DNA from 2 places in the Rhizobium sp. FG113 genome. Region 2 is predicted to be linked to the other one. Evidence: predicted binding sites of a transcription regulator. Region 2 holds the regulator's gene; the other holds the start of a gene.

Region 1 (13,860 bases), on a different contig from region 2:
CAGGCCGATGCCGAGATGTGCATGATGATGTCGGACACGCTGGAAGCCCTCGGCATCAAGCGCGGCGACTATGTCATCCGCGTCAACAATCGTAAGGTTCTCGACGGCGTTCTGGAAGCCATCGGCCTCGGCGGCGATGACAAGGCCGCCCAGCGTTTGAACGTACTGCGCGCCATCGACAAGCTCGACAAGTTTGGTCCAGAGGGCGTGGCTCTCCTGCTCGGCCCCGGCCGTAAGGATGAGTCCGGCGATTTCACCAAGGGTGCCGGGCTCGACCAGGGTCAGATCGACAAGGTTCTCTTTTTCGTCGGCATCAAGGATTACGCCGAAAGCGCCGCCCAGCTTGCCGAACTCGTCGCTGGCACCTCGAAGGGTGCTGAAGGTGTCGAGGAACTGAACCTCATCGGCAGTCTCGTCACCGGCGCCGGCTACCAGTCCGACCGTATCAAGATCGACCCCTCCGTCGTCCGTGGCCTCGAATACTACACCGGCCCGGTCTACGAAGCCGAGCTGCTGTTCGACGTCACCAACGAGAAGGGCGAGAAGGTTGTCTTCGGCTCCGTCGGCGGCGGTGGTCGTTATGATGGACTGGTTTCCCGCTTCATGGGCCAGCCGGTTCCGGCAACTGGCTTCTCCATCGGCGTCTCGCGTCTGATGACGGCGCTGAAGAACCTTGGCAAGCTCGGGCAGAGCGAGGTTATTGAACCCGTCCTCGTCACCGTCATGGATGGCGATGTCGAGGCCATGGGCCGCTACCAGCGCATCACCCAGGAACTGCGTGCGGCCGGCATTCGCGCGGAAATGTACCAGGGCAACTGGAAGAAGTTCGGCAACCAGCTGAAATACGCCGACCGCCGCGGCTGCCCCGTCGCCATCATCCAGGGTGGTGACGAGCGCGCAGACGGCGTCGTGCAGATCAAGGACCTGATCGAGGGCAAGCGCCTCTCCGGCGAGATCGAGGACAACGCCTCGTGGCGCGAAGCCCGCGTGGCGCAGGAGACCGTCAAGGAGGCCGATCTGGTCGCCAAGGTGAAGGAAATCCTGGCGGCGCAGGCGGAAGATCGCAAGCGAGCCTCTGATGTTTGAGGGGCGGCGCCAGCACCCCCCTCTGTCCTGCCGGACATCTCCCCCACAAGGGGGGAGATTGGCTGGGCGCACCCGCTCGCTCCACTCTCATTGTTTGGCCGAAAGGCTGCCACGAGTCGATCTCCCCCCTTGTGGGGGGCGCGAAGCGCGGGCAGAGACACGCGGCTCTGCCCCGGTAGCCCGGCAGGGCAGAGGGGGGTATTCCCCGGAGACACCAACCCCATGCCCCTGATCAACCTCCCAGCCTTCTCCGAAGACCTGCTCGCCGAATTCGCCGCCCGCAGCACCGAGCGCGTCGACACCCCGGTCATCCAACCGGCCGAACCCTTTCTCGATATCGCCGGCGAGGATCTTCGCCGCCGCATCTTCATGACCGAGAGCGAAACAGGCGCTAGCCTGTGTCTGCGTCCGGAATTCACCATTCCCGTCTGCCTGCGCCATATCGAAAGCGCCATGGGCACGCCGAAGCGCTACGCCTATCTCGGCGAAGTTTTCCGCCAGCGCCGCGAAGGCGGCAATGAGTTCTATCAGGCGGGCATCGAGGATCTCGGCGATATCAACATCCCGAGCGCCGACGCCCGCGCCATTGGTGACGCGGCCGGCGTGCTGTCGCGGCTGCTGCCGGGCAAGAAACTGGCCGTCACGCTCGGCGATCAGGCCGTCTTCGAAGCCGTCGTCCAGGCGCTCGGCCTGCCGCTCGGCTGGCAGAAGCGGCTGATCCATGCCTTTGGCGACACCACCCATCTCGAAGCCCTGCTCGCTAGCCTCGTCAGCCCGCAATTCGTCACCGGTCTCAGCGACGATGTCGCGCGTCTTCTCGGAGCCGACGATGAAGAGGCGCTGGTCGCCCACATCGACGCCACCATGCAGGCGACGGGCTATTCCACCAATGCCAGCCGCTCGCCGCAGGATATTGCTCGCCGGCTGAAGGAGAAGCTGATCCTGTCGGAAACCCGGCTCGATGACGCAGCCTTCCTTGTGCTGAAGGAGTTCCTGTCGCTCAACGTGCCGCTGATCAATGCCTCAGCAGCGCTCTCCGGCTTCGCCGATGCCGCCGGCCTCAAGCTCGGCAACGCCCTGTCGCGCTTCGATGGCCGCGTCGCCGCACTCGCCAATGCCGGCGTCGATCTCTCGTTGATCGATTACCGCGCCGCCTTCGGCCGCCCGCTGGATTATTACACCGGCCTCGTCTTCGAGATCGGCGTCGAGGGCTCGGCTGCCGTTCTCGCCGGTGGTGGTCGCTTCGACAAGCTGATGACGCTGCTCGGCGCCAAGGAACGCATACCGGCTGTCGGCTTCTCGCTGTGGCTGGATCGCATCGAAACGGAAAGGGCCGCCTGATGACCATCACCATCGCGCTGCCCTCCAAGGGCCGGATGAAGGACGACGCATCGGCCATCTTCGAGAAGGCCGGAATGAAGATCACCGCTGTCGGCAACGATCGTTCCTATCGCGGCCGTGTCGAAGGCTGGGATGATGTCGAGGTCGCTTTCCTTTCGGCTTCCGAGATCTCCAAGGAGCTCGGCAACGGCACCGTCGATTTCGGCGTTACCGGTGAAGATCTGATCCGCGAAGGCTTGGCGGAAGCCGACAAGCGCGTCGAATTCTGCGCCCGTCTCGGCTTCGGCCACGCCGATGTCATCGTCGCCGTGCCGGAGATCTGGCTCGATGTCGACAGCATGGCCGATCTCGGCGACGTCGCCACCGATTTCCGCGCCCGCCACGGTCGCCGCCTGACGATCGCCACCAAATACTGGCGACTGACGCAGCAGTTCTTCTCGCGCCAGCACGGCATCCAGCTCTATCGCATCGTCGAGAGCCTGGGCGCGACCGAGGGAGCACCGGCATCGGGCTCTGCCGATATCATCGTCGATATCACCTCGACCGGCTCGACGCTGCGCGCCAACCACCTGAAGATCCTGTCGGATGGCGTGATCCTGCGCTCAGAGGCTTGCCTCGTGCGCGCCCGCAAGCAGAGCCACGCCGACGAGCCTTCCGTTGCGCGCCTGATCGAAGCCGTCCGCGCCGCGCTCTGATATCTATCGTCGTATCAATTACGAAAAAGCCCGCCGCCAGATGAACTGGCGGCGGGCTTTTTTATGCTTGGGAGAATGAGGTGCCGATTAAGCGGCGACCGGCAGGGCGCCACGGCGGGCATCGATCGAGTAGAGGCCCGGGCCGAAGGTGGCGAGCAGGATGTAGGCGCCAGCCAGCGTGAAGTTCTTCATCAGCATGATGCCGTTGAGAGCGTTGATCCAGCCGAGAGCGGCATCCGGCCAGCCGGGAACGGCAACGGTGCCGGAGTGGAAGACAGCGCCGGTGAAGATGCAGAATGCGGCCAGTGCCCAGCCAACGATCTTCGTCTGGAAGCCGACGAGAACGGCAAGACCGGTGACGAGTTCGAACAGGCCGGCGAGATAGGCAAGGGCGGTCGCGGCAGGCAGGCCGGCGCCGGTGATCATGCCGGCGGTACCAGCCGGGTCGGTCAGCTTGCCGAAGCCGGAATAGATGAAGATGAAGGACAGGAGGATGCGGGCGACGAGAATGACAATGTTCTGGGTATTCGACATGGAACTGTCTCCGGTTGAATGAGCTGAGACCGGTGTGCCCCCGGCACGGTTGTCGATCTCGTATGCACTGTTTCTCCTCTTTTTTGGCCGTCATGGAAAGATAGACGGGAGCGGACAGTTTGTTCAGTAATGGTGAACGATTGATCGCGCACGATCACCGCTTGCCATGTCCCTCGGGGCTCTTCTATGGTCGGCCGCCTTATCCCGCATGGAGAATTCAGATGGCAGACCTTTCCGCATTCCCGATCACCAAACGCTGGCCGGCAAGCAACCCCGATATCATCCAGCTCTATTCGCTGCCGACGCCGAACGGCGTGAAGGTATCGATCGCGCTTGAGGAGCTGGCTCTGCCCTACGAGCCGCATCTGATCTCTTTCGGCACCAACGACCAGAAATCTCCGGAGTTCATGTCGCTCAATCCGAATGGCCGCATTCCGGCGATCATCGATCCCAATGGCCCTGATGGAAAGCCGATCGGCCTGTTCGAGTCCGGAGCGATCCTCGTCTATCTCGCGGAAAAGACCGGCAAGCTCATGCCCCAGGATAGCGCCGGCCGCTACGAGACGCTCCAGTGGGTGTTCTTCCAGATGGGCGGCATCGGGCCGATGTTCGGCCAGCTCGGCCACTTCCACAAGTTCGCCGCCGACAAGGTCGCCAACAACTCCTATCCGGTGGAGCGCTACCGAGATGAATCCAAGCGCCTGCTCGGCGTGCTGGAAGAGCGCCTGCAGGGCCGCCAGTGGATCATGGGCGACACCTACACCATCGCCGATATCACCACGTTCCCATGGGTGCGCGGCGCCGACGTCTTTTATGGCGGCAGGGAGCTTTTGGAATACGACAAGTTCCCGGCGGTCATGGACTGGCTGAAGCGCTGCATCGCGCGCCCGGCCAGCGAAAAGGGCCTGAACATCCCGGCGCGTCCGGCCTGAGCCAAGCCCTCGGCGCAAACGCAGTGCCCAGAACGTCAAAAGCCGGCCCACTGGGCCGGCTTTTCCGTGACAGCAGGTAGATTTTACTGGCGGCGAATGGCGGCCTTGTTCGTGTCGGCTTCGATGCGCGGGAAGATGAACATGCCGATCATGCTGCCATTGCCTTCCTCTTCGTAGCCGTTCGATTCACCCATGCAGAAAAGCGGCTGGCGGTAGCCGTTTGGCATGATGATCGTGGTCGAAAAACAGAAGGACGAGGATAGCGCCGCGGCCTGTTCGAAAATCTGGACGATACGGCCGCGATCCTTGGGATCGTAACAGCGCATCAGGCTGAGCAGGCCGCATTCGGGTACGCTCAGGCCATGAAGCCGGGCGCTGCGTTCCTGAAGGCGGATCACGCCGCTGGAAAAGTCGCCGACCCAGCTTTCCGATATCGAGAGCTGAGCGAGCATGTCGGGATTGTTGTCGTTGAGTTCCAGCGATCCGCGCAAGAGCGGTGCCGCTGCGGTGGTTTTTGTTATCTTAAACACATTGTTCCCCAGTTTGGGCGCAGCGTTCTCCCATGCTGCACACCCGGCAAACATCACAGATTCAGTCGACGCCGGGCATCATGCTCGGTGGCTGGAAAATAGCGTTCCGAGCGGTCGCTCCGTAAAGTGAGCCCACTCTGCCCAGCCTTTCCAAAATATGCAACTTCTAATTTAATTCAGGATAAGTAACTCTGTCCATGCGTCAATGCAATTCTGAGCGGTGTCGGCGATGCGGCGGCAAGAGCGCCTGAACGAAACGCCGAACACAGCGCGAATCTATAAGTTTTTTTGCAGAAACGGCAATGGCTTTTCACACGCTGGCGTACGCTGACGCTCAACGGTTAACGATCAGAAATAGCGGAAAGGTTGATGAAAACACTGCTAAATAATGCAGAATTGATGGACTTGCGGGCTTTTCAAGCTGCTGACGACAACCATTGGATCGAAAACTCGATTGTTACGGGAATTTGACCCCTCGGTAAAAATCGCCCGTCGAGCAAGCTTCACGAAAGCCTCGCCAAGCTCAACGGCTCACCATTTGTATGATTATACGTTTCATCACGTGGTTGAAAAATGTTGTGTTCAAATGTGAGTACGAATCACAAAACGAAAAGGGCGACCCGAGGGCCGCCCTTCCGTAACTGAACCTGATGGCTCAGATGCAAGACCTTCCGGTCTTACATCATGTCCATGCCGCCCATTCCGCCCATGCCGCCAGGCATGCCGGCAGGAGCGTCCTTCTTCGGCAGCTCGGCGATCATGGCTTCGGTGGTGATCAGCAGCGAAGCAACCGAAGCTGCGTTCTGCAGAGCCGTGCGAACAACCTTGACCGGGTCGACGATGCCCATGGCGATCATGTCGCCATATTCAGACGTCTGGGCGTTGTAGCCGTAGTTGTCTTCGTTCTTCTCGAGGATCTTGCCAACAACGATCGATGCTTCGTCACCGGCGTTCTCGGAGATCTGGCGAACCAGCGACTGCAGAGCGCGACGGATGATGTTGACGCCAGCTTCCTGGTCGTCGTTTGCACCCTTTGCGGTGATCTTGGAAGCCGAACGGAGGAGAGCAACGCCACCACCAGGTACGATACCTTCCTGAACAGCAGCGCGCGTTGCGTTCAGAGCGTCGTCGATGCGGTCCTTGCGCTCCTTGACTTCGATTTCCGTGGAGCCGCCAACGCGGATGACGGCAACGCCGCCAGCGAGCTTGGCAAGACGTTCCTGCAGCTTTTCGCGGTCATAATCGGAAGAGGTTTCTTCGATCTGAGCCTTGATCTGAGCAACGCGGCCTTCGATGTCGGACTTGGCGCCAGCGCCGTCGACGATCGTCGTGTTTTCCTTGGAGATCGAAACCTTCTTCGAACGGCCGAGCATGTCGAGCGTTACGGATTCGAGCTTGATGCCGAGGTCTTCGGAGATGACGGTGCCGCCCGTGAGGATGGCGATGTCTTCCAGCATGGCCTTGCGGCGGTCGCCGAAGCCAGGAGCCTTGACGGCAGCGATCTTCAGGCCACCGCGCAGCTTGTTGACGACGAGCGTAGCAAGAGCTTCGCCTTCGACGTCTTCAGCGATGATGAGGAGCGGCTTGCCGGTCTGAACGACGGCTTCGAGAACCGGGAGCATCGCCTGCAGGTTCGAGAGCTTCTTCTCGTGGAGGAGAATGTAAGCGTCGTCGAGGTCGGCGACCATCTTTTCCGGGTTGGTGACGAAGTAAGGCGACAGGTAGCCGCGGTCGAACTGCATGCCTTCGACGACTTCGAGTTCGGTTTCAGCGGTCTTGGCTTCTTCGACGGTGATGACACCTTCGTTGCCGACCTTCTGCATGGCTTCAGCAATGTCGTCACCGACCTGCTTGTCGCCGTTTGCGGAGATCGTGCCGACCTGGGCAACTTCAGCCGAGGTGGAGATCTTCTTGGCCTTGGCCTGCAGGTCCTTGACGACTTCTGCAACAGCGAGGTCGATACCGCGCTTCAGGTCCATCGGGTTCATGCCGGCAGCAACTGCCTTGGCGCCTTCGCGAACGATAGCGCGGGCCAGAACGGTAGCCGTCGTGGTGCCGTCGCCGGCGATGTCGTTGGTCTTCGAAGCAACTTCGCGGACCATCTGGGCGCCCATGTTTTCGAACTTGTCTTCGAGTTCGATTTCCTTGGCGACCGATACACCGTCCTTGGTGATGCGCGGAGCGCCGAAGGACTTGTCGATAACGACGTTACGACCCTTCGGGCCGAGGGTTACCTGCACTGCGTCAGCGAGGATGTCGACGCCGCGCAGCATCTTTTCGCGCGCAGAGCGGCCGAACTTTACTTCTTTAGCTGCCATTTTGAGAACTCCTGAAAAGGGGTGTCAGCGAATTGGGATGAAGTGGGAAACCGGCTGATTAGCCGATGATGCCCATGATGTCGGCTTCCTTCATGATCAGAAGGTCTTCGCCGTTGATCTTGACTTCGGTGCCGGACCACTTGCCGAACAGAACGCGGTCGCCAGCCTTGACGTCGAGAGCGACGACCTTGCCGGACTCGTCACGAGCGCCGGTGCCGACGGCGACGATCTCGCCTTCCTGCGGCTTTTCCTTGGCGGTGTCAGGAATGATGATGCCGCCCTTGGTCTTTTCTTCGGACTCAACGCGGCGAACAACGACGCGATCGTGAAGGGGGCGGAAGTTGGTGCTTGCCATTGTCTAATCCCTCGATCAAATGACACTCGCAGGCCGGTATGGCCCACACGGATGGGTGTTAGCACTCTCCTCTGGTGAGTGCTAGCGACCTGCATTTAGGAGCGGCCATCTGGGGAGTCAAGGGAAGCTGTCGTAATTTTCCGACGCCCCATGTCTATAGCCGTTTGATGGCAAAGTTGTGAACCTGCCGCGCGCCTTTCGAGCACGGGAAAACGCTTCGATGGTTAATGCCGGAAAGGGCAGGGACAGAGCCGCATCCCCCGGCGCCGAGCTTTGTCATAAACCCGTGTCCGGAATTTGCGAAATGCCAACAGGAAGCGCCGTCTCAGCCACGCCGCCGGGCCGGGATTGTCCAGCCCCGATGCGGGTGGTATCGAGCGACAGGGGCAGCCGGCAGAGGTCGGCAAAGGGGTGGATATATATGAGCGTGGACGAAGCGGTGATGGCGGATGACAGCGTGGCATCGGTGCCGTTTGGCGAGGCCGTCCGCGTCTGGGCCAGGATCGGCTGTCTGAGCTTCGGCGGCCCTGCCGGCCAGATCGCCCTGATGCACCGGACCATCGTCGACGAAAAGCGCTGGATCTCCGAGGATCGCTTCCTGCATGCGCTGAACTACTGCATGCTGCTTCCCGGACCCGAGGCGCAGCAGCTTGCCACCTATATCGGCTGGCTGATGCACGGCGTGCGCGGCGGCATCCTCGCCGGCCTGCTTTTCATCCTGCCGGGCTTCGTGGTCATGCTGGGGCTCTCCGCCCTCTACGCCGTCTTCCAGGAGACCGCCTGGCTTCCAGCCCTGTTCTTCGGCCTCAAGGCGGCCGTGCTTGCTGTTGTCGTCGAAGCGCTGCTGCGCCTTGCCCGCCGCGCCTTAAAGACCAGCGCGCATTATTACATCGCCGGCGCCTCTTTCCTGGCGCTGTTCATGCTGAACGCGCCGTTCCCCATCGTCGTCATCCTGGCCGGCCTCACCGGCTTTGCGCTGCACCGCTATGCCAATCGCCACGCGCCGACGCAAGAAGCCAAAGCGCAATCGCCCCGCCGCCTGCCCACGTTTACGACCCACGCCATCGCCCGACCGTTGCTGGTTCTCGTCTTCTGGATCCTGATTTGGCAGGCGCCGCTGCTCCTCGTACGCAATCTGCATGCGCCCTCCGATCTCATCGCCGAGGCGCTCAGCGGCGAGACCAATGTCTTCGGCGCGCTCTTCATCTTCTTCTCCAAGATGGCGGTGATCACCTTCGGCGGCGCCTATGCGGTGCTCACCTATGTCGCGCAGGTCGCCGTCGGTCATTATGCCTGGCTGCAGCCGGGCGAGATGCTGGATGGCCTAGCGCTGGCCGAAACCACACCCGGCCCGCTGGTTCTCGTCCTCTGTTTCGTCGGCTTCCTCGCGGGCTACCGCAACCCGCTTTTCATGGCGCCGCTGATGGGCGGCGCGCTCGGCGCCACGCTGGTCGCCTGGGCCACTTTCGTACCCAGCTTCGTCTGGATCTTCGCCGGCGCACCCTTCGTCGAGAAGCTGCGCGACAATGCCGGTCTGTCGGCGGCGCTGTCGGCCATCACAGCGGCCGTCGTCGGCGTCATCCTCAATCTGTCGCTCTGGTTCGGCCTGCATGTGCTCTTCGCCGAGGTCGGCCGGATCGCACTTCTGTCGCGTGGTGCTGGCCTTCCCATCGTCAGCCTCGCCTGGCCCCAATGGGCCACGATCGATATCGCGGCGCTGGCGATCTTCGTGATCGCGTCTGTCCTGCTGTTCTACGTGAAGATGGGCATGGTCAAGGTGCTGGGGCTTTGCGCTGTTGCCGGTCTCGCCATCAAGGGCGCCGAACTGCTGCTCTGAAGGCCGCCGGAGCGCACCGGGTCGCAAGAATTTCATCGTTCCGCATTGCAAAATTTCTTGCCATCGCGGCGGGGCTTTGCGATGTCAGCCCTCATCGAATGAAAACCGGGACTTTGAAATGGCGCAGCGCATCGAGAATTTCGCAGAGATCACCAGCCACTATGATGCGGTGTTCTGCGATGTGTGGGGCGTTTTGCACAACGGCGTCTCGCCCTTTCCGAAGGCCGCCGCAGCCCTGCAGGCCGCGCGCGAAGCCGGTCTTACGGTCGTCCTGATCACCAATTCGCCGCGCATCGCGCCGCTCGTCGTCGATCAGCTCCGCAACATCGGCTTCCAGGACGAAGCCTATGACCGCATCGTCACCTCCGGCGACGTCACCCGTGGCCTGATCGCCGAAGGCCCGAAGAAGGTCTTCCTGCTTGGTCCGGATCGCGACATCGCCATCATCGAAGGCATCGGCGTCACCCGCGTTTCCGAAGAGGAAGCCGATTGCGTCGTCTGCACCGGCTTCTTCGACGATGAGACCGAAACGCCCGAGGATTACACCGACATGCTCAAGGCCTTCCAGGCCCGCGACGTGCCGATGATCTGCGCCAACCCCGATCTGATCGTCGAGCGCGGCCACAAGATGATCCCCTGCGCCGGCGCCATGGCTGCCTATTACGATCAGCTCGGCGGCAAGACCCGCATTGCCGGCAAGCCGCACAAGCCGATCTATGACGCCGTGCTCTCGGTCGCCCGCGAAATGCGCGTCGATCTCAAGATGGACCGCATTCTGGCGATCGGCGACGGCATGCCGACGGATGTGCGCGGCGCTCTCGATTACGGTCTCGATCTTCTCTATATCAGCGGCGGCATCCACGCGGCCGAATACACGCTGAACGGCGAGACCGACGAGGCGATCCTCACCGCCTATCTCGAACGCGAGAAGGCAACGCCCAGGTGGTGGATGCCGCGCCTGGCCTGAGCCGCCCTGTGACCACCTTGTGTAAGCCCGAAGCATCAGTAAAGTCTGCCCGATGACCGTCTTCCATCGCAATGAAACCCGAGAACCCTTGCCGGATCACCTCAGCGGCGGCGTGATCGCCATCGGCAATTTCGACGGCGTTCATCGCGGCCATCAGTCGGTTCTGGAAAGGGCGCTGGAGATCGCGCGGGATCGTGGCGTTCCCGCGCTGGTGCTGACCTTCGAGCCGCATCCGCGCACCGTGTTCCGCCCGCAGGAGCCGGTTTTCCGCATCACGCCTGCGCCGCTGCGCGCCCGCATTCTCGAAGCCATGGGCTTCGGCGCGGTCATCGAATATCCGTTCGACCGTGAATTCTCGCAGCGCTCGGCTGACGATTTCATCCATTCGATCCTCAAGGATTGGCTGGGCGCATCCGAGGTGGTGACCGGCGTCGATTTCCATTTCGGTCGCGGCCGCGAGGGTGGTCCGGCCTTCCTCATGGACGCCGGCAATAAATACGGCTTCGGTGTCACCCTGATCGACACCTTCCGCGACGAGAACGCCGACGTGGTCTCTTCCAGCCGCATCCGCGCGCTGTTGAAGGAAGGCGAGGTCAGCGAGGTTGCCGGCCTGCTCGGCTATCACTACACGGTCGAATCCGAGGTGATCGGCGGCGAAAAGCTCGGCCGCCAGCTGGGCTTCCCGACAGCCAACATGCGCCTTCCAGCCGAGGTCGAGCTGAAGCCCGGCATCTACGCCGTCCGCTTCCGCTTCGAGGATGGGTCGATGCACGACGCGGTGGCGAGCTACGGCCGCCGCCCGACAGTCACCGACAATGGCGCGCCGCTGCTCGAGACCTTCGTCTTCGATTTTTCCGGCGACCTCTATGGCCAGATCTGTTCCGTCTCCTTCTTCTCCTACCTGCGCCCGGAACTGAAGTTCGACGGCCTCGAACCGCTGGTCGAGCAGATGAACCGCGACAAGGAAGAGGCGAGGGCGGTGCTATCAGGTATGCAGCCGATCAGCGAGCTCGACCGCAAGCTCTGCGGTCTCGTCTAGGGCTTCATTCCTCTTCCGCATTGCGTTGAAGCAATGCCGCCACCGGATCCTCCGGCTCGATCGTCACGATGACGATCGAGAGAAAGATCAGCGCCGCCCCGACGCAGGCCATCACAGGCGGCCGCTCCAGCAAGACAAGGCAGGCGCCGATCGCGCCGAATATGCTCTCGCCGGAGACGAGCACTGCCGCCTTCGATGCCGGCACATGGCGCTGTGCATAAGTCTGCAGCCCAAACGCGGCCGCGGTGGAGAGAATGCCGAGCATCGCCAGTTCCGGTGCCGCCCGCCACATCATCTCGCCCGTCAGCGGCTCCAGCACCGGCGCCACCGGCATCAAGAGCAGCGCGGCGATCGCGAATTGCACGAAGGCCGAGGTGAACGGCCCGCCATGACGCCGCGCGTGGCGCCCGAGCAGCACCATCCAGAACGCATAAAAGACGGCGGAGACCAGGCAGGCGACATCGCCCGTGTTCAGCGCCGCGAAGCCGCCGATGCCGTCGGCCATCAGCCCGATGCCGGCAAGCGTCAGGCAGGCGGCGAAGATACCCAGCCGTCGCGTCGTCTCGCCGAAAGAAACCCATGCCACGACGGGCGTGAGTACGGTTGCTGTGTTGACGAGGAAGCTTGCATTGACGACCGTGGCGTTGACATAAGCCGTCTGCTGGATCGCGATCGCCACGGTGAAAGTGAGCGCAACACGAAGGATGCTTCGCGTCCATCCCGTGCTGCGCGCCCGTTACGCTCGAGGACCGCCAGCGGCAGCATCACCAGCGCCGCGATCAGGCAGCGCAGCATGGTGGCCGACAGCGGGCCCATATGCGTCAGCACCGTCTTTTGCGCGATATTGCCGAAGCCCCAGAAGGCGGCGGCGAGGATCAGCGAGACATAGGCGCTCCGCTTCGACATGGCGGTTCAGACCACGACCAGGCGATGCGCCGCCCGCAAACCGGGCAAGATGTCGCCGCGCGCCGCATGATATGGAAAATCATCCATCGACATGCCCTCCCGAAAAGAGATCGAGCCGAGGATGCCATAAGGGTATCGAGCGCTTGCGGCCGACGGCCGTCGCCGCCGCCCGCAAGCGTCGCCCCTCAAACACCCTGTCCGTTATTTTGATCTGCTAATTGGTATTGTTGGGATAGCGCCGGTCGCTATCGATCACATGTTTCATCCGCGCCCCTCTCGCTGAAAACAGGCAGCCCTTCGCGCGCGGCGATTTCGCCACGAGCCACTGCCTGGAACCATGTAACGTCAGATTGAAATCAACTTATAGTATATTAGCAATGTTTGAATTGAATGTGAAGGTAGCCGAGGAAAGCGGCGTGGCGAGGGAACCTCCGCGCCTAACTCGCTATCGGTCGCTCACGAACTGTGTCTTTTTCGCGGCGGGGATGCTTGTCGCGCCGCGCGGCTGGCAAATGTCATCTATTTGATAAGACGCGGATAAGCCGCGCCCGATCCGCGAAAGGCACTCTCCCCATGGACAAAAGATTTGGAACGGCGGCCTGCTGGTTGCTCATCATTCCCTATATCGGGCTGCTCTGGGTCCCCTTCTACAATTTTCACGATCCGGTTCTTTTCGGCTTCCCCTTCTTCTATTGGTATCAGCTCCTCTGGGTGCCGATCACCGCCTTCCTGACCTGGATCGCCTACCGGAGCATGCGTAATGACGACTGATCTCAACGTCACGGCGCTCAGCGTCTTTATTTTCTTCTTTGTCCTCGTCACCGTCATGGGCTTCGTCGCCTCGCGCTGGCGCCGGCCCGAAACCATGGCGCATATCGACGAATGGGGCCTCGGCGGCCGCTCCTTCGGCACCTGGATCACCTGGTTCCTGGTTGGTGGCGATTTCTACACCGCCTACACCGTCATCGCCGTTCCGGCGCTCGTCTATACCGTCGGCGCCTATGGCTTCTTCGCGCTGCCCTATACGATTGTCGTCTACCCCTTCGTCTTCATGGTCATGCCGGTGCTCTGGAAGCGGGCGCGGGACTTCGGCTATGTCACGGCCGGCGACGTCGTCCATGGCCAGTATGGCTCGCGTGGGCTGGAGCTTGCGGTCGCGGCAACAGGCGTCATCGCCACCATGCCCTATATCGCCCTGCAACTCGTCGGCATGACGGCGGCGCTGAAGGCGCTTGGCCTGCATGGCGAGGTACCGCTCGCCATCGCTTTCATCGTGCTGGCGCTCTACACCTATTCGGCGGGCCTCAGGGCGCCGGCGCT
Region 2 (17,327 bases):
TCAAAGACCGCGCGTGGCCTGATGGCGCCGCAATGCGGTCTTGCTCCGGGCTTCGTCGGCATCGTCGGCTCGAGCCTTGCCGATGGCTTCGACCGCTGCCGGTCGATCCGCATGCGCGTCGGCGCCCTGCCGCAAAATCCGACGGGTCTCCTGGGCTATGCCTTCAACTGGTCGCCGGAGGGCGTCGTCAACGAGTATCTCAACGATTGCGAAGTGATCGAAGGCGGCGTGCGCAAGCTGGTGTCGCCGATGGAGTGGCTGGAGACCATCTACGTCGAGGGCGTGAAGCTCGAGGCGTTCACGACCTCGGGCGGCCTCGGCACAATGTGCGACACGCTCTTGGGCAAGGTCGAGAACCTCGACTACAAGACCATGCGCTATCCGGGCCACATGGACCTGATGAACTTCTTCTTCCACGAGCTTCTGATGCGCGACAAGCGCAAGCTCGCCGGCGAAATCCTGACGGAAGCCAAGCCGCCCGTCGATGACGATGTCGTCTATGTGCATGTGGCCGCCGAAGGCACCGAGCGCGGCAGCCTGCGCCGGAAGGAATTCGTGCGCGCCTATTACCCGATCGAGATATCAGGCGCCCGCCGCACGGCGATTGCCTGGACAACCTCGGCATCCGTCGTCGCCGTCATCGAAATGGTTCGCGACGGCCTGCTGCCCGCAACCGGCTTCCTGCACCAGGAGCACATTCCGCTCGACATGTTCCTGAAGACCCCGACCGGCAGCCTCTTTAAGACGGGTGCGTCCCGCAGAGCCTGAGCGGCCGGCATCTCAACACATCGCCGCTCTCGGGGCGGCGGTGTGGACACCGCTATTGCGGATTGCGCTGGCTGGGCAGTGCGCAGCGATTGCCGCAGCTGGCAACCCCTGGAAGCATGTAGCGCAGGCAGCAGAGCTTGCGCCGCTGGATCATCTGCCCGTCTTCCTCGACCTGTCTGACGCTGCCGCACAAGGGGTTCGGCCCGCCATCCGGCAGGCACCCGCGCACGAAGAGCGGCAGGTCGGGAGCGGAACACCCGCCGCCCTCGCTATCGGTCAGCCGCAGCGTATAGTCGATGTAGACGGCGGCGTTGTTCCACAGGAGCTTTGCCGAGAGGCCGCAGCGCTTCAATCGCTCGACGGCCATGTTGAGATGGCCGGACATCAACGGCCCGACCACGGAAAATTCGTCGCCGCTCGTCTCTTCGCCAATCATGCCGCGATGGGAAACGCCGAAGGCGCGGGGCAGCCCGTCCTCGGTGAGCGCGATCGTCATCTCATCGAAGGTCACCGGCAGCACCTGGCCGGCCAGGCGGCGGGCGAGCAGATAGGGAATGCTGATCCCGGCGAAGTAATAGAGCGACCACATGGAGACGACGGCGCGGCGATCGGTACCTTTGGTGACCTCGGTGTACCGGTGGATCGCCCGCTCGAAACCGCCATCCTCGAAGAATGTTGCGAGCGCGACGCCACCGGCCAGCTCATCCGCCAGCATCATCTTCTCGCGGCACCAGGCGTGATCGCCGGAAAAAGCGTGCGACAAGCCGATAGGCTGCGGGAGCCCGGGCGCCGTCCGCGCGATCTGTTGAACTGCCATGACTGAGGTTCGGCCTTGCCCGTATGCGTCTTAATCCTGACTATGATAATCAGCAAATACGTGGCAGGAAAGTGTTTTATGAGTGCGGGTGTCCACTTTTTCGGCGATTGCTGAAGTAAGCGCGGATTACCGCTGCGCTTCCGACAGCAACCAGCGGCGGAAGGCGGCCGCTGCCGGCCGTTCCAGCGCCTGGCCGGGATAGACGAGATGGAAGGCGAGCCGGCTGGCGACGCCGACGGGGAAGGGGGCGATGAGCTGGCCTTCTTCGAGCTCTGCCGTGACGAAGGAGCGCCGCATCAGCGCGAAGCCGAGCCCCGCCTTCATCGCCTCGTAAGCGCCGTTGCCGTGCATGAAAACAGGGCCTCGGGCGGCATCGACATTGCTCGCGCCCGCCGCCTCCAGCCATAGCTGCCAGTCGTGGCGGTAGACGTCGTGGATCAGCTGGAACCGCGCAAGCGCATCCGGCGATGGATCCGGGCCGAGCTCATCGGCGAGCTTTGGCGTGCAGACCGGCACCAGCTCGTCATCCACCAGCCGTTCGCTGACGAGCCCGTCATAGCCCCCGAGCCCGTGACGGATGGCGAGGTCTATGCCATCGCGCTGGAAATCCATCACCCTGTGCGAGGCGCTGATGCGCACGTCGATCTCCGGGTTCAGCGCTTCGAAGCGCGAAAGCCGCGGCACCAGCCAGTAGGTCGCAAAGCCCGCGGTGCATGTCACGTTCAGCACCGTGCCGCGGTTTCGCGCCGTGATCGCTGCCGTTGCCTCGCGCACCAGCCGAAATGCCGCCCGCAACGTCGTGAAATAGTCGGCACCCTCTGGTGTTAGCGCCAGCGCCCGCGCCTTGCGCTCGAATAGGCGCACGCCGAGCGAAGCCTCGAGATCGCGGATCTGCAGGCTGACGGCGCCCGGCGTCACATTGAGTTCCCGCGCCGCAAGCGTCATGCTCAAATGCCGCGCGGCGGCCTCGAAGGCGCGCAGCGCCGAAAGCGATGGAAGAAAATCACTCATGCTTTAGCTCAGCTCAATCATGAAACGAAAAAGACTCGTTTGTCGCATGGCTCTGACCGCCATAGTATATGCATCAAGGCGATCATTCCAAGCCAGAGCTTGATCGTAACGGATAAGAATAACTCGACAAACGATAACAGGCCGCGCAGGAATCGGGTGGCGCAGGCTAGCGCCGAGCGCTAAGCCAGCCATGCCGCAAAAGGGAGAGAAGCGATGCAGCAGAGACAGATGGGCCTTGCCGAATGGGGAATGTTGCTGGTGCTGTCGCTTCTCTGGGGCGGCTCCTTCCTCTTCAATGGCATCCTGGTGAAAACCCTGCCGCCGTTTACCATCGTCACCGGCCGCGTGCTGATCGCAGCCGTCGCGCTGAACCTGATCGTGCGCGCCACCGGCCACGCCATGCCGCGTGATGGCAAGTCCTGGGCGGCCTTCTTCGTGATGGGCCTGATCAACAACATGATCCCCTTCTGCCTCATCGTCTGGGGGCAGACCCATATTGCGAGCGGCCTCGCCTCGATCCTCAACGCCACCACGCCGCTCTTCGGCGTCGTCGTCGCGCATCTGTTGACGGCGGATGAGAAGATGACCGGCAACCGCCTGCTCGGCGTCATCGTCGGCTTTGCCGGCGTCGCCTACATGATCGGCTTCGATGCGCTGCGCGATCTGGGAACCAACGTGCTGGCGCAGCTCGCCGTTCTCGGCGCCGCACTCTCCTATTCCTTCGCCGGTATCTACGGCCGCCGCTTCCGCCAGATGGGAATGGCGCCGCTTCTCCCCGCCGCCGGCCAGGTCACCGCCTCCAGCGTGCTGATGCTCCCCATCGCCCTCATCGTCGACCACCCCTGGACGCTCGCCGCCCCCTCCATGGAGACCTGGATGGCGCTCTTTGGTCTGGCGCTGCTGTCGACGGCGGTCGCCTACGTCCTCTTCTTCCGCATCCTCGCCACGGCGGGAGCCACCAACCTGATGCTCGTCACCTTCCTCATCCCCGTCAGCGCCATCCTTTTGGGCGCCGCCATCCTCGGCGAGCAGCTACAGGCCAAGCATCTGATCGGCATGGCGATGATCGCGATCGGCCTCGCGGCGATCGATGGGCGGTTGTTTGCGCGGGTGCGGAGGAGGGTGGTGTGAGTGGCCAACGGTTTGACTGAAGGGGCAGGGTATCGCGTTGCCTATCGACGAGGCAGGTGAACTGAGGTTACGTAGATACCTTATCGTGATGCGTCGGCTCGGACATCCGGGCTTCGGTGAGGTGCCAAAGAATGTCTTACTTGAATGTGTACGGGCAGATCTTCGATCCTAGTGAGTGGTTCACCGCAGCTCGGCAACGCGGTGGATCTCCCGATTGGCCGCAACTATTCGAGTTGTTGTATCATCAGGGCGATATCAACAATGCGTCCTTTGCAGCAGTGCCCTACATTACACGCATCGTGATAGAGGAGGGAGGCAGCTGGGAACCTTATGCCCTTGTCGCGTCGATCGAAGAGGCGCGTCAGCTAGGGAAAGGTCCAACGATCCCCCAGGAGTTGGAAGCTGATTATCACGAAGCCATCAAATCTCTGGTTCACGAGTCGTTGAAGGCCTTTGACGATACGTCTGATCGGCTCCTCATCAAGAGCTTTATTGCCATGCTTTCGCTTGCGAAAGGTCAAACCGCAACAGCGACTTTTGCTTTGCTTGACGAGGAAGAACAAGCAGAACTGCTAGCTGGCTGAGTGAGGCTTGCAGACGCTCGTTTCGCAAATCAACAAGCCAGATCAGCCACCACCGAATCCAAGATCAGCATCCCCGACGGCGTGCAGCGGATGCGCGAGTTGCCGATGCGCTCGATAAACCCGTGTTCCAGTAAAAATTCTTCGCGCTTCGGATCCGGATCGCGCCCCGAGAGCTGCTGCCAGCGGGCGAGATCGACGCCTTCGGTGAGGCGGAGCCCCATCAGCAGCAGTTCGTCGGCCTGTTCGTCATAGCCGAGCTGTTCCTGGTCGAGCACACCGTGGCCGTCGCGTTCCACGAGCTCCAGCCAGGCTTCCGGCTTGCGCTCGGTGGCGGTGGCGAGCTTGATGGGCCCGCGCGTCAGCCGTCCATGCGCGCCGGGGCCGATGCCGGCATAGTCGCCGTAGCGCCAGTAGGTGAGATTGTGGCGGCTCTCCGCACCCGGGCGGGCGTGGTTGGAAACCTCGTAGGCGGGCATGCCCTCGGCGGCGGTGATTGCCTGTGTCGCCTCGTAGAGCAGCGCCGACTGGTCGTCGTCGGGCACCACTAGCTTGCCCATCTTGTGCAGCCCGAAGAACGGCGTGCCCTCTTCGATCGTCAGCTGGTAGAGCGACAGGTGGTCGACGGCGTAAGAGATCGCCTCGCGCAGCTCCCGCTCCCATTCCTCCACCGTCTGCTTGGGACGGGCATAGATCAGGTCGAAGGACATGCGCGGAAAAATATCGCGCGCCAGCTTGATCGCCTTCAGCGCATCCTCGACATCGTGCAGACGCCCGAGAAATTTCAGGTCGCGGTCGTTCAGCGCCTGCACGCCGAGCGACACACGGTTGACGCCGGCGGCACGGTAGCCGCGAAAGCGCTCGGCCTCGACGCTGGAGGGGTTGGCCTCCATGGTGATCTCGATGCCATCGGGCATGTGCCATTCCCTCGCGATGCCGTCGAGAATGGCCGAGACCGTGGATGGGTTCATCAGCGAGGGCGTGCCGCCGCCGAGAAACACGCTGGTCACCGTCTTCGGGCCGCTCAGCTGCCGCATCGCCGCCATTTCCTTCAGGAAGGCGGCGGTGAAGCGCTCCTGGTCCACAGGCTGGTGGCGCACATGGCTGTTGAAGTCGCAATAGGGGCACTTGGCGGCACAGAACGGCCAATGCACGTAGACGCCGAAGCCGGGTTCGCCGGTATCGGGCAAAAGAGATGCATAGCGCGTCAGGTTGGGCTGTTCCAAAGTGTCCACGATTCGGGTCTTATGCGTCCAGGCAGGTTTCGACGAAGATCTTGAAGGCGCGGGCGCGGTGCGAGAGGGCGGCAGCGTCGCCGGGCTTCCAGCCGTGCTTTTCTTCCGCGCTCATCTCGCCGAATGTGGTGTCGTAGCCCTCGGGTTGGAAGACCGGATCGTAGCCGAAGCCTTCCGTGCCGCGCGGCGGCCAGGCGACGAAGCCTTCGACTTCGCCACGGAACATCTCGGTGTGCCCATCCGGCCACGCCAGGCAGAGAACGCTGACGAAGCGCGCGGTGCGCTGCTCCGGCGTCGTGGCGCCCTTTTCCTGAAGAGCGGTTTCGACCTTCTGCATCGCCATGGCGAAATCACGCGTACCATCGGCCGTTTCCGCCCAGTTGGCGGTGTAGACACCAGGCGCGCCATCCAGCGCGTCGATCACAAGGCCGCTGTCGTCGGAGAGCGACGGCAGGCCGGAAGCCTTGGCGGAAGCCAGCGCCTTGATCGCGGCGTTTTCCTCGAAGGTCGTGCCGGTCTCATCCGGTTCGGCGAATTTCAGTTCGGCCGCCGATTTCGCCGAAAAACCGAAAGGACCGATCAGGTCGGCGATCTCGCGTATCTTGCCGGCATTGTGGCTGGCAACGACGATGGTGCGGGTATCGAGCTTGCGCATGAGCGGTCCTTCAAAGATTCCAAAGTTTGGGTTCGGCGCATTCCAGGCTGTTGCCGTCAGGATCGCGGAAATAGATCGATCGCGCCTCGTTCGGCCAGCAGAAATCGCTTTCGATGGAAACGCCCGCTTTGTTGAGCTTTTCCGCGATCAAGTCAATCGCTTCCGCACGCATCCGGAAACAGGCATGCCCCGCGCCCGTCGTGCCATGCGGCGGAACCGGCAGCGCGTCGGAAGAGGGCGGCTTGATCGTTTCGTGACGGTTGAAGATCAGAAGAATGCCCGGGCCGCAGCGGAAGAAGACATGCCGGTTCTCATGACGCAGAACTTTCTCGAGGCCGAGAACATCGCGATAGAAGCGTTCGGCGGCATCGAGGTCGTCGACATAAAGCGCGGTTTCAAGAATGCCGTCGATCATGCTGTCATTCTCCGGGAGATGCCTTCGCGTGCTGGCTTAAGACCCTCTCTGGCCTGCCGGCCATCTCCCCCACAAGGGGGGGAGAACCGCTGGGCGTGCCCGCTTGCCTAAATTGGGCGTCGAGGGCTAGGCCGGGTTAAGCCCTCCCCCTTGTGGGGAGGGTTGGGGAGGGGTCTTTATTCAGCTCCCCTCAGGCAATCGCCGCCTTCTGCATCTCCACCAGCTCGGCAATGCCGTTCTTGGCAAGCGCCATCAGCGCGCCGAACTCTTCCTCGCTGAACGGCGTGCCCTCGGCCGTGCCCTGGATCTCGACGATCCCGCCGGCGCCCGTCATCACGAAGTTCGCATCGGTCTCGGCCGACGAGTCCTCGAGGTAGTCGAGGTCGATGACAGGCTGGCTGGCGAACACGCCGCAGGAGATCGCGGCGACGTGGTCCTTCAGGACCCGCTCGACCTTGATCATGTTGCGGCTTTCCATCCACTTCAGGCAGTCGTAGAGCGCGATCCATGCGCCGGTGATCGATGCCGTGCGGGTGCCGCCATCGGCCTGGATCACGTCGCAGTCGAGCGTGATCTGGCGTTCGCCGAGTTCCTTGAGGTCGACCACGGCGCGCAGCGAGCGGCCGATCAGGCGCTGGATTTCCTGGGTGCGACCACCCTGCTTGCCGGCGGCTGCTTCGCGCTTCATGCGGTCGCCGGTGGCGCGCGGCAGCATGCCGTATTCGGCTGTGACCCAGCCCTTGCCGGTGTTGCGCAGCCACGGCGGCGTCTTTTCTTCAAGGCTCGCCGTGCAGAGCACATGCGTGTCGCCGAATTTCACCAGACAGGAGCCTTCAGCGTGCTTGGAAAAGTTGCGCTCGAAGGTGACCTTGCGCATCTGGTCGGTTTTTCTGCCTGATGGCCGCATCCTAATTCTCCTCGGTGCACGGGACCGGGAACGCGGGCGCGATCCCAGGCTTCATCCTATGTGCGGGTCTGTTGTTGACCGCTTCTACGATTGGCGGCGCGCATTTGCAAATTCCCTTTTGCGCGCACGGGGAGATTGGCTATATTTTGCGGCATCATTATCAGCATGGGTGCGCAAGGCTTAATGGAATTCAGGTCGTCGACGATTTCGGACGCCGTTGCCGCGCTGGACGAACGCTCCAAGGAAATCTTCCGTCGCATCGTCGAGGGCTATCTGGAGACGGGCGAGCCGCTGGGCTCGCGCAATCTTTCGCGCATCCTGCCCATGTCGCTGTCGCCGGCCTCGGTGCGCAACGTCATGAGCGATCTGGAAGAGCTCGGCCTCGTCTATTCCCCGCATGTCAGCGCCGGCCGCCTGCCAACCCAGGTGGGCCTGCGCTTCTTCGTCGATGCCTTCATGCAGGTCGGTGATCTCTCCGCCGAGGACCGCGCCAATATCGACCGGCAGGTGCGGGCGGAAAGCCGCGATGGCCCGATGGAAGCGATGATGAACGAGGCAAGCCGCATGCTGTCGGGCATGTCGCGCGGTGCCGGTCTGGTCATCACCTCCAAGAGCGATCCCGTGCTCAAGCACGTCGAGTTCATCCGCCTGGAGCCCACCAAGGCGCTGGCCGTTCTCGTCGGCGATCACGACCAGGTCGAAAACCGCATCATCGAGCTGCCCGCCGGCGTCACCTCCTCGCAGCTCACCGAAGCCGCGAATTTCCTCAACGCCCACATGACCGGCCAGACGCTGCCCGAACTGCGCAGCCAGCTCGGCCGCTTGAAGGCCGATGTGCGCCACGAGCTCGACGCGCTGTCGCAGGATCTGGTGGAACGCGGCATCGCGGTCTGGTCCGGCAGCGCGGATGAAGGCAAGCCGGCTCAGCTCATCATCCGCGGCCGCGCCAATCTCCTGGAGGGGCTGGGCAATCCGGATGATCTCGATCGCCTGCGCATGCTGTTTGACGATCTGGAAAAGAAGGACAGTCTGCTGGAGCTGCTGAACCTGGCCGAAAGCGGCCCTGGGGTGCGCATCTTCATCGGCTCGGAAAACAAGCTCTTCTCGCTCTCCGGCTCCTCGCTGATTGTCGCACCCTATCGCGACGAGGACGACCGCATCGTCGGCGCCGTCGGCGTCATCGGCCCGACGCGGCTCAACTATTCGCGCATCGTGCCGATGGTCGATTACACCGCCCAGCTCATGGCAAGGCTCTCGCGCCCGTCCAAATAGCGCTATTCCGGCAACTGCACGCCGGAGCCGCCCATTTCCGCAGGCATGTCCTTGAACTTCGGCAACCCGTCCTTCACGTGAAGGATCGTGTCCTCGTAGTTCACATGCATGGTCGGCTTGTAATCGAGATCGGGGATAACGGGCGCATAGACGTCGGTCACGCCCCAGAGCGGATGCTCGCTATAGAGATGCCCGCCGCAGGTGTCGCAGAATTTGCGCACGCTGTAATCGGTCTTCTGGAAGCTCTCCACATGTTCGCCACCCTTGGTGACGCGAACCGCCTGCGGCTGCCACAGCGTGAAGGTGTTGATCGGCCCGGCCGACCAGTGCTGGCAGGAGCGACAATGGCAATAGCCCATCGCGACAGGCGTGCCGGTCACGGTCAGTTCCACGGCACCGCAAAAGCATTTCCCGACATAGACGTTTTCGTCGGCCATCTCAGCACCTCCCAGGTTGAGAGATGAGTGTCGCACCGTATTAGGTTTTGCGAAAGTAAGAATGACATGTGGCTGCCGCCTCGTTGTCGCTTTCATAAGCGGTGGCCACGGGCCGAACATGCCTGTGTTTGCGACCTTCTTCGTCACGCAGACTTGATTTTTGATGTTCAAAGTTCGATATCGGGCTCATCCAAAAGCCACCAATGACCGGAGAACGTCATGACTGACGAGACGACGAAGAACGGACCTGACGCAGCCGCGGAAGAAGCCGCAGCCGACGCCGCCGCAAACGTCGAGAACGAGACCGCAGCCGAGCCCGATCCGATCGAGCTCCTGAAGGCTGAGAATGCCGAGCTGCGCGACCGCTATCTGCGCCTCGCCGCCGACATGGACAATCTGCGTCGCCGCACCGAGCGCGAAGTCAAGGACGCCAAGTCCTACTCCGCAGCCGGCTTCGCCCGCGACATGCTGGCTGTCTCCGACAACCTGCGCCGCGCGCTCGACGCCATCCCGGAAGAGGCCCGCGCTGGCGCCGATGCCGGCCTGACGACGCTGATCGAAGGTGTCGAGATGACCGAGCGCTCGATGCTGTCGACGCTGGAGCGCCACGGCGTGCGCAAGCTGGAGCCGGTCGGCCAGAAGTTCGACCCGAACTTCCACCAGGCAATGTTCGAAGTGCCGAACCCCGACGTGCCCAACAACACCGTCGTCCAGGTCGTCCAGGCCGGCTATTCCATCGGCGAACGCGTCCTGCGCCCCGCCATGGTCGGCGTCGCCAAGGGCGGCCCGAAGATCGTCGAAGCCGAAACCAACTCGGTCTTCGACCAGAAGGATGCCTGATCCGATCGGGCCCGCCTAAGCGCGCCTGATCTCATCAAGACAGTCAGATGCGGGCGAAGCGTTCGATCAGGAGATCGAAGAAGCCGTCCGCGTCGACATCGCGCATCACGGTCGCGTTGCGCTTGCGGTCGGTCACGTGCCACCAGTCGACCACGGTCATGCCGACGGTCAGCTCCGACTTCACCTCGATTTCGACATTGCAGACCCGTCCCTTGAACAGCTCCGGCTTCAGCAGATAGGCAACGACCGTCGGGTCGTGCAGCGGGCCGCCGTCCGAGCCGTATTTCTCGATATCGAAGCGCTCGAAGAACTCCAGCATCTCCACCATCGCGATCGCCGGCCGCGTACCGATCTCGGCCATGCGCTTGACGCGCGATTTCAGCGTCAAGAGCTTGTGCGTCACGTCGAGCGGCATCATCACGATCGGCACGCCGGAGCGGAACACGATGTCGGCGGCCTCAGGATCGACGTAGATGTTGAATTCGGCCGCAGGCGTGATGTTGCCGCCCTCGGAATAGCCGCCGCCCATCATGACGAGCTCGCGCACGCGGCCGATGATATCTGGCGCCTTCTGGAAGGCGAGGCCGATATTGGTCAGCGGTCCGAGCGTGCAGAGCGTCACCGTGCCTTCAGGCTCGCTGCGCAGCGTCTCGATGATGAAGTCGACGGCGTGGCCGGCCTGCAAAGGCATGGTCGGCTCGTCGAGCTCGGGGCCGTCAAGGCCGGTCTTGCCGTGCACATGCTCGGCGGTCACGAGCGGTCGGGCGATCGGCTTGTCGGCGCCGGCGAAAACCTTCGTGTCGGTCTTGCCGCAGAGCTCGCAGACGATGCGCGCATTGCGGCTGGTGTAGGAGAGCGGCACGTTGCCGGCGACGGTGGTGATGCCGAGCAGTTCCAGTTCCTCAGGGCTGCCGAAGGCCAGCATGATCGCGGCCGCATCGTCCTGACCTGGGTCGGTGTCGATAATGATCTTTCTCGGGTTTGCCATTCCGTTCGTCCCATCCTCCCGATGCCTTTATCGACGCACATATCGATGCATGCACCATCTGTTTATCTTCCCGGCGCAAATCGGCACAGCCGGCGCGGGGCAGGATTTGATGCGAGGCGCAGCGAGCTTTGTCAAGGCGGTGCAATCGCGTGCTGGGATGGGCGCACGTCTTGCTTCGCTGTCTTCCGCCCTGTCTTGCGAATGACAGCATTCGTTCCCATATTAGCAACATCCGGATGCTGTCTTCAGGTCCGGAAGGGTCGCTTGCATCAAGGACTTGGAACGCTGATGAGCCGTATGACGCCTTTCGCCAGCCCGCTGTTGCTGGGTTTCGACGCCATGGAAAAGACGCTGGAGCGGATTTCCAAGGCGAGTGACGGATATCCCCCTTATAATATCGAGCGCCTCGCCGCCGACCGCATCACTGATGATCCGGAGCGCCTGCGCATCACGCTCGCGGTCGCCGGCTTCAGCGAGGAAGAGCTCGACATCTCCGTCGAGGAAAACCAGCTGGTCATCCGCGGCCGCCAGGTCGAGCAGGGCGAGCGCGAATATCTCTATCGCGGCATCGCCGCCAGGCAGTTCCAGCGCACTTTCGTGCTCGCCGATGGCATGCAGGTTCTCGGCGCGGGCCTGAAGAACGGCCTGCTGTCGGTGGATCTCATTCGCCCGGAGCCGTCGCGTATGGTGAAGAAAATTAACATTTCGGTCCCACAGTAGGACAACGGCGCAAATCGCACCGTTGGTCCCTTCTCTCTGGAGGTACAGGAATGTTGATGAAAGAAGCCAATTCGCACCTGACCAAGACCGAGCTTGCCGGCATCGGCAACGGCGAGGTCGCCTATATCAGGAAAATCCGCTCCGAGGATGTTCCCCGGTGTTTTCCGGAAGCTCCCGATATCGATCCGAACGTCGATCTATGGGCGCTCTTCGGCGCGGACGGAACCCCGATCCTCCTCACGGACAACCGCTCCAGCACCTTCTTCAAGGCCGCTGAAGACGAGTTGAAGACGGTCAGCCTGCACTAAAGGCGGGTCAGCATGAAAACAGACGGCGTTCCCTGGAGCGCCGTTGTTTTGTTTCTGAGGGGCGACTCATGCTACGCCCCATCTCATGCGAATAGCGTCCTTTCAGCGTTTCCCCATTTTCGATGACGCTGAGAAGGCGGCGGGCGTGATCCTGCGCGACCTGACATGGGCCGACAGTCACGGCGCCGATCTCGCCATCTTTCCCGAATGCTACCTCCAGGGCCACAGCTACGACCGCACGATCAACGAGCGGCGCGCGCTTTGCGTCGATGATCCGGCGCTGCACAAGCTGCTCGAACCGCTCTGTTCCACCAGGACAGCGGCCATCGTCGGCTTTGTCGAGCGTCGGGGTGATCTGGTCTACAACAGCGCCATGCTGATCGAGCACGGCGCCGTGGCGGGCGTATACGCCAAGGCCAACCCGCTCGAAGATGGCTGCACGCCGGGCGATGCATTTCCCGTTTGGCAGAGAGCCGGGCGCGGCTTCGGCATCAATATCTGCAGCGACTTCCGCGATCCGGAATTCTCCGATGCCATCGTGGCAAACGGCGCCTCCGTCGTCTGCGCCCCGCTCAACATGATGATCCGGGCGCACAAGGTGGATCAATGGCGCGAGCCCGCGATCGAGAGCCTTCGCGCCTGCGCGGTCCGCACGGGCAGCTGGGTCATCTCCTCCGATGTCGTCGGCGACAGGGGAGATGGCTGGATGAGCTGCGGCTGCACGCTTAGCGTCGGGCCTGATGGCGTGATCGCGAGCAAGGTGCCTGAATGGGAAGAAGGCGCTATCCTGCTGGATATTGATTGACGCTACCGGCCTAAGCCGATGATCAGTCCCGATGCTCAGTCTTGGCCAAACAACATGGACATCGGATAAGGCAGCGCCAGCGGCGGCATGTCGTCTGGTGTGAAGTACCGGATGGATTTCGTCTCGCTGTCCGTCCAGGCGCCGTTGCCGTCGCCAACACGGCACTTGAACAGCGTCACGACATACTCGACCTGATCGCCATTCGGATAAACATATCTGAACTCGTGTCCGCCGAAGACGCCGAGAACACTTGTCGAGGTGACGGCAAGCCCGGTCTCTTCCATGACCTCACGGATAATGGCTTGCTGCGGCGTCTCGCCCGGCTCGATCGCGCCGGCGGGCAGGCTCCATGCTTCTCCGGATGATTTTTCCTGCAGCAGCAGGCGACCCGCCTCGTCATGGATGACGGCGGCGACGGCGGGAAGCAGGATGAGGCGATTGCCGATGAGGCGGCGAAGGTCGGTCAGGGAGGATGCCATTCGCCGACCTCGCTTGATCAGACGCGCTTGAACGTCAGATAGGCCGAGGAGCGACCTTCGCGCCTAGCCTTGGCCTCGTAGCGCGTGCTCGGCCAGCCCTCATAGGGCGTCAGCCAGTCGGCCGCGTTGCTGGCCTGCCAGTCGAAGCCGCCGTGGTCGCGGCACTTCAAGAGCGTCCAGTTCACGTAGGTGTCGATGTCGGAGGCGAAGCAGAACAGGCCGCCGGGCTTCAGCACGCGGTGAAAGCGGTCGAGATTGGTCTTCGAGACGAAGCGGCGCTTCCAGTGCTTCCGCTTCGGCCAGGGATCGGGATAGAGCAGGTCGATCTGGTCGATCGATCCATCCGGCAGCCAGTCGAGCAGCTGTGTCGCATCGTCGTTGTAGACGCGCACATTGCGGGCGCCGGCATTGTCGACGCTGGCAAGCAGCTTCTGCATCGAATTGATGAAGGGCTCGACGCCGATGAAGCCGGTGGAAGGGGTCTCGATCGCGCGGTGGATCAGATGCTCGCCGCCGCCGAAGCCGATCTCAAGACGGAGCCGGTTGGTCTCGACGGGAAAGAGCGTGCTCAGCGGCTCCGGGGGAGCCGCCGAGAGGTCGATGATGAACGCCGGCAAGAGGGTGCTGAGCTTCTCCGCCTGTTGCCCGCGAAGTGCCTTACCCTTGCGGCGACCGAAGAAAGCCTCGGTCGCGCGTCCGCGACGTTCCATGTCAGTCATCGTCTTAAGCCTTGATCGCTTCCTTGAGCGGCTTCACCAGATCGGTCTTCTCCCAGGAGAACGAGCCGTCACGGCCAGCCTTGCGGCCGAAATGGCCGTATGCCGAGGTCTTGGCGTAGATCGGCTTGTTGAGGTCGAGGTGACGACGAATGCCGGTCGGCGACAGGTCCATGGTCTTGCGGATCGCCGCTTCGACCTGGTCTTCCGTCACCTTGTTGCCGGTGCCGTGCAGGTCGACATAGATCGACAGCGGCTGGGCAACGCCGATGGCGTAGGAGATCTGGATCGTGCACTTCTCGGCAAGGCCGGCTGCCACGACGTTCTTGGCGAGGTAGCGAGCGGCATAGGCTGCAGAACGGTCGACCTTGGTCGTGTCCTTGCCGGAGAATGCGCCGCCGCCGTGCGGAGCCGCACCGCCGTAGGTGTCGACGATGATCTTGCGGCCGGTCAGGCCGGCGTCGCCGTCAGGGCCGCCGATGACGAACTTGCCGGTCGGGTTGATGTACCATGCGCAATCCTTGGCGATCGGCAGCTCGCCGAGGGCTTCGCGGATATAGGGCTCCACGACGGCGCGAACCTTCTTCGAATCCCAGCTGTCGTCGAGATGCTGCGTGGAGAGAACGATCGAGGTGACTTCGGCAGGCTTGCCGTCGACGTAGCGAACGGTGACCTGGCTCTTGGCGTCCGGGCCGAGCTTGGCGGCGTCGCCATTGCCTGCCTTGCGGGCGGCGGCGAGCAGCTGCAGGATCTTGTGCGAGTAGTAGATCGGCGCCGGCATGAGATCCGGCGTTTCCTTGCAGGCGTAACCGAACATGATGCCCTGGTCGCCGGCACCTTCGTCGCCCTGCTGGTCGGCGGCGTTGTCGACGCCCTGCGCGATGTCGGCCGACTGCGAGTGCAGGAGAACGTCGATCTTGGCGGTCTTCCAGTGGAAGCCGTCCTGCTCGTAGCCGATGTCCTTGATGGCGCGGCGTGCGGCGGTCTTGAACTTCGACGGGTTGATGACGTCGGCGCCGTTCTTGTCCTTCTTCATCAGGCTCGGCGGCAGGCGAACTTCACCGGCGATGACCACGCGGTTGGTGGTTGCCAGCGTTTCGCATGCGATGCGCACGCCCCATGGGTTGATGCCGGTCTTGGCGGCTTCGCGGTACACCAGATCCACGATCTCGTCGGAGATACGGTCGCAGACCTTGTCCGGGTGACCTTCGGCAACGGATTCGCTGGTGAAGAGGTAATTGGCACGCATTCCGGGATTCCCCTCAAAGAATAAAAAGCTGCGTAGTGGTACTCAGTTCAGGGCTGAAAAACAAGCGCAGAAGGACATAAATATATCTTTATATCTGCGACGAAGTGACAAATTTTGCCCAAAAAACGCAAAAAAGCGGCCTTTACGACCGCTTTCTCGACTGTGACTTATGAGGGATGCTTATTCGGAGTCGGCTTCGGCGGCCAGTGCCTTGACCAGTTCGACGACCTTGCGGCGCACCTTGGGATCGGTGATCTTCACGAAGGCGCGGTTCAGCTGCAGCCCTTCCGAGGAGGACAGGAAGTCGACCACGTAGTTGGAGCTCGAGGCTTCCGCCATGCCACCCGCCATACCAGCGTTCTCGCCGGGTGCATCCTCGAAGAAGAAGGAGACCGGAACGTTCAGAATGCTGGAGATGTTCTGCAGTCGGCTCGCGCCGACGCGGTTGGTGCCTTTTTCGTATTTCTGGATCTGCTGGAATGTAATGCCAAGGCTTTCCCCAAGCTTTTCCTGGCTCATTCCAAGCATCGTTCGGCGAAGACGGATGCGACTGCCAACATGGATGTCGATCGGGTTCGGCTTCTTCTTGTTCTCAATCATGGTGCTGCCCTAACAATAATTCTGCCCTTGTTTAAACCGGCACGCCCAAACCCATCCCCAAAACGCCACGTTGCAAAGTGCGATCTATTCACCTTGAACCATACGTTAAGAATGCCGATCCTAACCACTATGCAATTTTAGGGGTTTTCGGTCAATTACGCTTGAAAACAAAACCAAAACGCGAAGCCATTGCAATTGCAAGCAGAAGTGTCTCGATCAACCAGAAGTACGTTTCGCGTGACAGCGGCGGATGGGCCGGAGAGGCGAAACTATCAAGGGTTGCGTCAATAAAGCCGGTCTCATTGAGCGAAAGACCTGCAATAATTTCACCACGGGGGCTGACAAGGGCAGAAATCCCGCTATTGCCGTCGCGAATCAGCGGCAGACCCGTTTCCACGGCCCGAACGCGGGCCTGCTGGAAGTGCTGGTAGGGCCCCGGCGTGGCGCCAAACCAGGCATCGTTGGTGATGTTCAAAATGGCCGATGCCGAGCCGATATCTCCGGTCATTTCGCCAGGGAAAATGATCTCGTAGCAGACCAGCGGATAGAGCTTCAGTCCGCTTGGCAGCGTCAGCAGCTGGCGCGTGGCGGCCGCCGAGAAGCCGCCGGGCATCTCGACGATATTCTGGATGCCGAACTCGCTGAGAAGGCTCTCGAACGGCATGTATTCGCCGAACGGCACGAGGTGAACCTTGTCGGAGGCGGCGATGATCTGGCCGCGTCCGTCGATCACGTAGATCGAATTATAGTAGCGCGGCGGATTGCCGGGACCCATGTCTTCGACGCGCACGGCGCCGGCCAGCAGCACCTGGTTGTCATCAAGCGTATCAGCGATCCTTGTCAGCGCATCCTGGTTATCGGTCAGGATGAATGGGATCGCCGTCTCCGGCCAGACGATGATGTCGGGCTTGCGTCCACCATCCTTGGGCGCCTCGGCCGAAAGCTTCAGATGCTTCTCGAAGATCGCCGCCCGGTCCGCGTCGCTGTCCATCTTGGCGCTCTGGTCGATCATCGGCTGCACGAGGCGGATGACGGGGCTCTTGTCGGTGGCGGCGGCGGCAACAGGCTTCGGTGCGCCGTAAAGCACATAGGCGCCATATCCGACATGCGCGGCAAGCAGCAGCAGCGCCAGCGAAATGCCGGTTTTGGTGCCCTGCTTGGTGCCGATGAGGGCGGGGGCGGCGAAGACGAAGACGGACAGCGCGGTAATGCCCATGATCCCGATGATGTGGGCCGACTGCATCATCACAGGCACCGGCGTCATACCATAGCCGATGGCGTTCCAGGGAAAGCCCGTGAAGAGCACGCTGCGCGCCCATTCGAGCAGGCCGAAGCTCGCCGCCAGCGCCGCGATCCGCCCGACGCCATCCGACCAGAGGATGCGGGCAAGTGC

What was found. Region 2 encodes HrcA, which represses chaperone genes, less so after heat shock. Its sites were predicted from a motif close to GTTAGCACTCNCNNNNNGNGAGTGCTAAC; they were not measured.
Region 1: groES (co-chaperone GroES) is a predicted target of HrcA. The motif match lies at 7,849-7,877, and genes of this name have one in related genera.

What each region holds. Positions count from the first base shown of each region.
Region 1 covers NZ_JBMDKV010000012.1:28,896-42,755, forward strand. Annotated here, with positions in the region: gene hisS (histidine--tRNA ligase) at 1-1,086, shown strand, start outside; gene ACODTZ_RS23420 (ATP phosphoribosyltransferase regulatory subunit) at 1,309-2,427, shown strand; gene hisG (ATP phosphoribosyltransferase) at 2,427-3,122, shown strand; gene ACODTZ_RS23430 (DoxX family protein) at 3,210-3,656, opposite strand; gene ACODTZ_RS23435 (glutathione binding-like protein) at 3,878-4,588, shown strand; gene ACODTZ_RS23440 (hypothetical protein) at 4,672-5,118, opposite strand; gene groL (chaperonin GroEL) at 5,796-7,436, opposite strand; gene groES (co-chaperone GroES) at 7,495-7,791, opposite strand; gene chrA (chromate efflux transporter) at 8,213-9,628, shown strand; gene ACODTZ_RS23460 (TIGR01459 family HAD-type hydrolase) at 9,747-10,595, shown strand; gene ACODTZ_RS23465 (bifunctional riboflavin kinase/FAD synthetase) at 10,648-11,634, shown strand; gene ACODTZ_RS23470 (DMT family transporter) at 11,639-12,313, opposite strand; partial or broken gene ACODTZ_RS23475 (EamA family transporter) at 12,376-12,540, opposite strand; gene ACODTZ_RS23480 (DUF3311 domain-containing protein) at 13,114-13,311, shown strand; gene mctP (monocarboxylate uptake permease MctP) at 13,301-13,860, shown strand, end outside.
Region 2 covers NZ_JBMDKV010000002.1:384,581-401,907, forward strand. Annotated here, with positions in the region: gene ACODTZ_RS09025 (saccharopine dehydrogenase family protein) at 1-768, shown strand, start outside; gene fhuF (siderophore-iron reductase FhuF) at 821-1,585, opposite strand; gene gcvA (transcriptional regulator GcvA) at 1,712-2,596, opposite strand; gene ACODTZ_RS09040 (DMT family transporter) at 2,810-3,727, shown strand; gene ACODTZ_RS09045 (hypothetical protein) at 3,859-4,311, shown strand; gene hemW (radical SAM family heme chaperone HemW) at 4,341-5,543, opposite strand; gene rdgB (RdgB/HAM1 family non-canonical purine NTP pyrophosphatase) at 5,554-6,198, opposite strand; gene ACODTZ_RS09060 (VOC family protein) at 6,209-6,613, opposite strand; gene rph (ribonuclease PH) at 6,804-7,520, opposite strand; gene hrcA (heat-inducible transcriptional repressor HrcA) at 7,704-8,792, shown strand; gene ACODTZ_RS09075 (GFA family protein) at 8,795-9,229, opposite strand; gene grpE (nucleotide exchange factor GrpE) at 9,449-10,069, shown strand; gene ACODTZ_RS09085 (nucleoside hydrolase) at 10,113-11,057, opposite strand; gene ACODTZ_RS09090 (Hsp20 family protein) at 11,346-11,777, shown strand; gene ACODTZ_RS09095 (BQ00720 family protein) at 11,828-12,085, shown strand; gene ACODTZ_RS09100 (carbon-nitrogen hydrolase family protein) at 12,231-12,890, shown strand; gene ACODTZ_RS09105 (NUDIX domain-containing protein) at 12,926-13,369, opposite strand; gene trmB (tRNA (guanine(46)-N(7))-methyltransferase TrmB) at 13,387-14,088, opposite strand; gene metK (methionine adenosyltransferase) at 14,093-15,334, opposite strand; gene ACODTZ_RS09120 (helix-turn-helix domain-containing protein) at 15,515-15,934, opposite strand; gene lnt (apolipoprotein N-acyltransferase) at 16,086-17,327, opposite strand, start outside.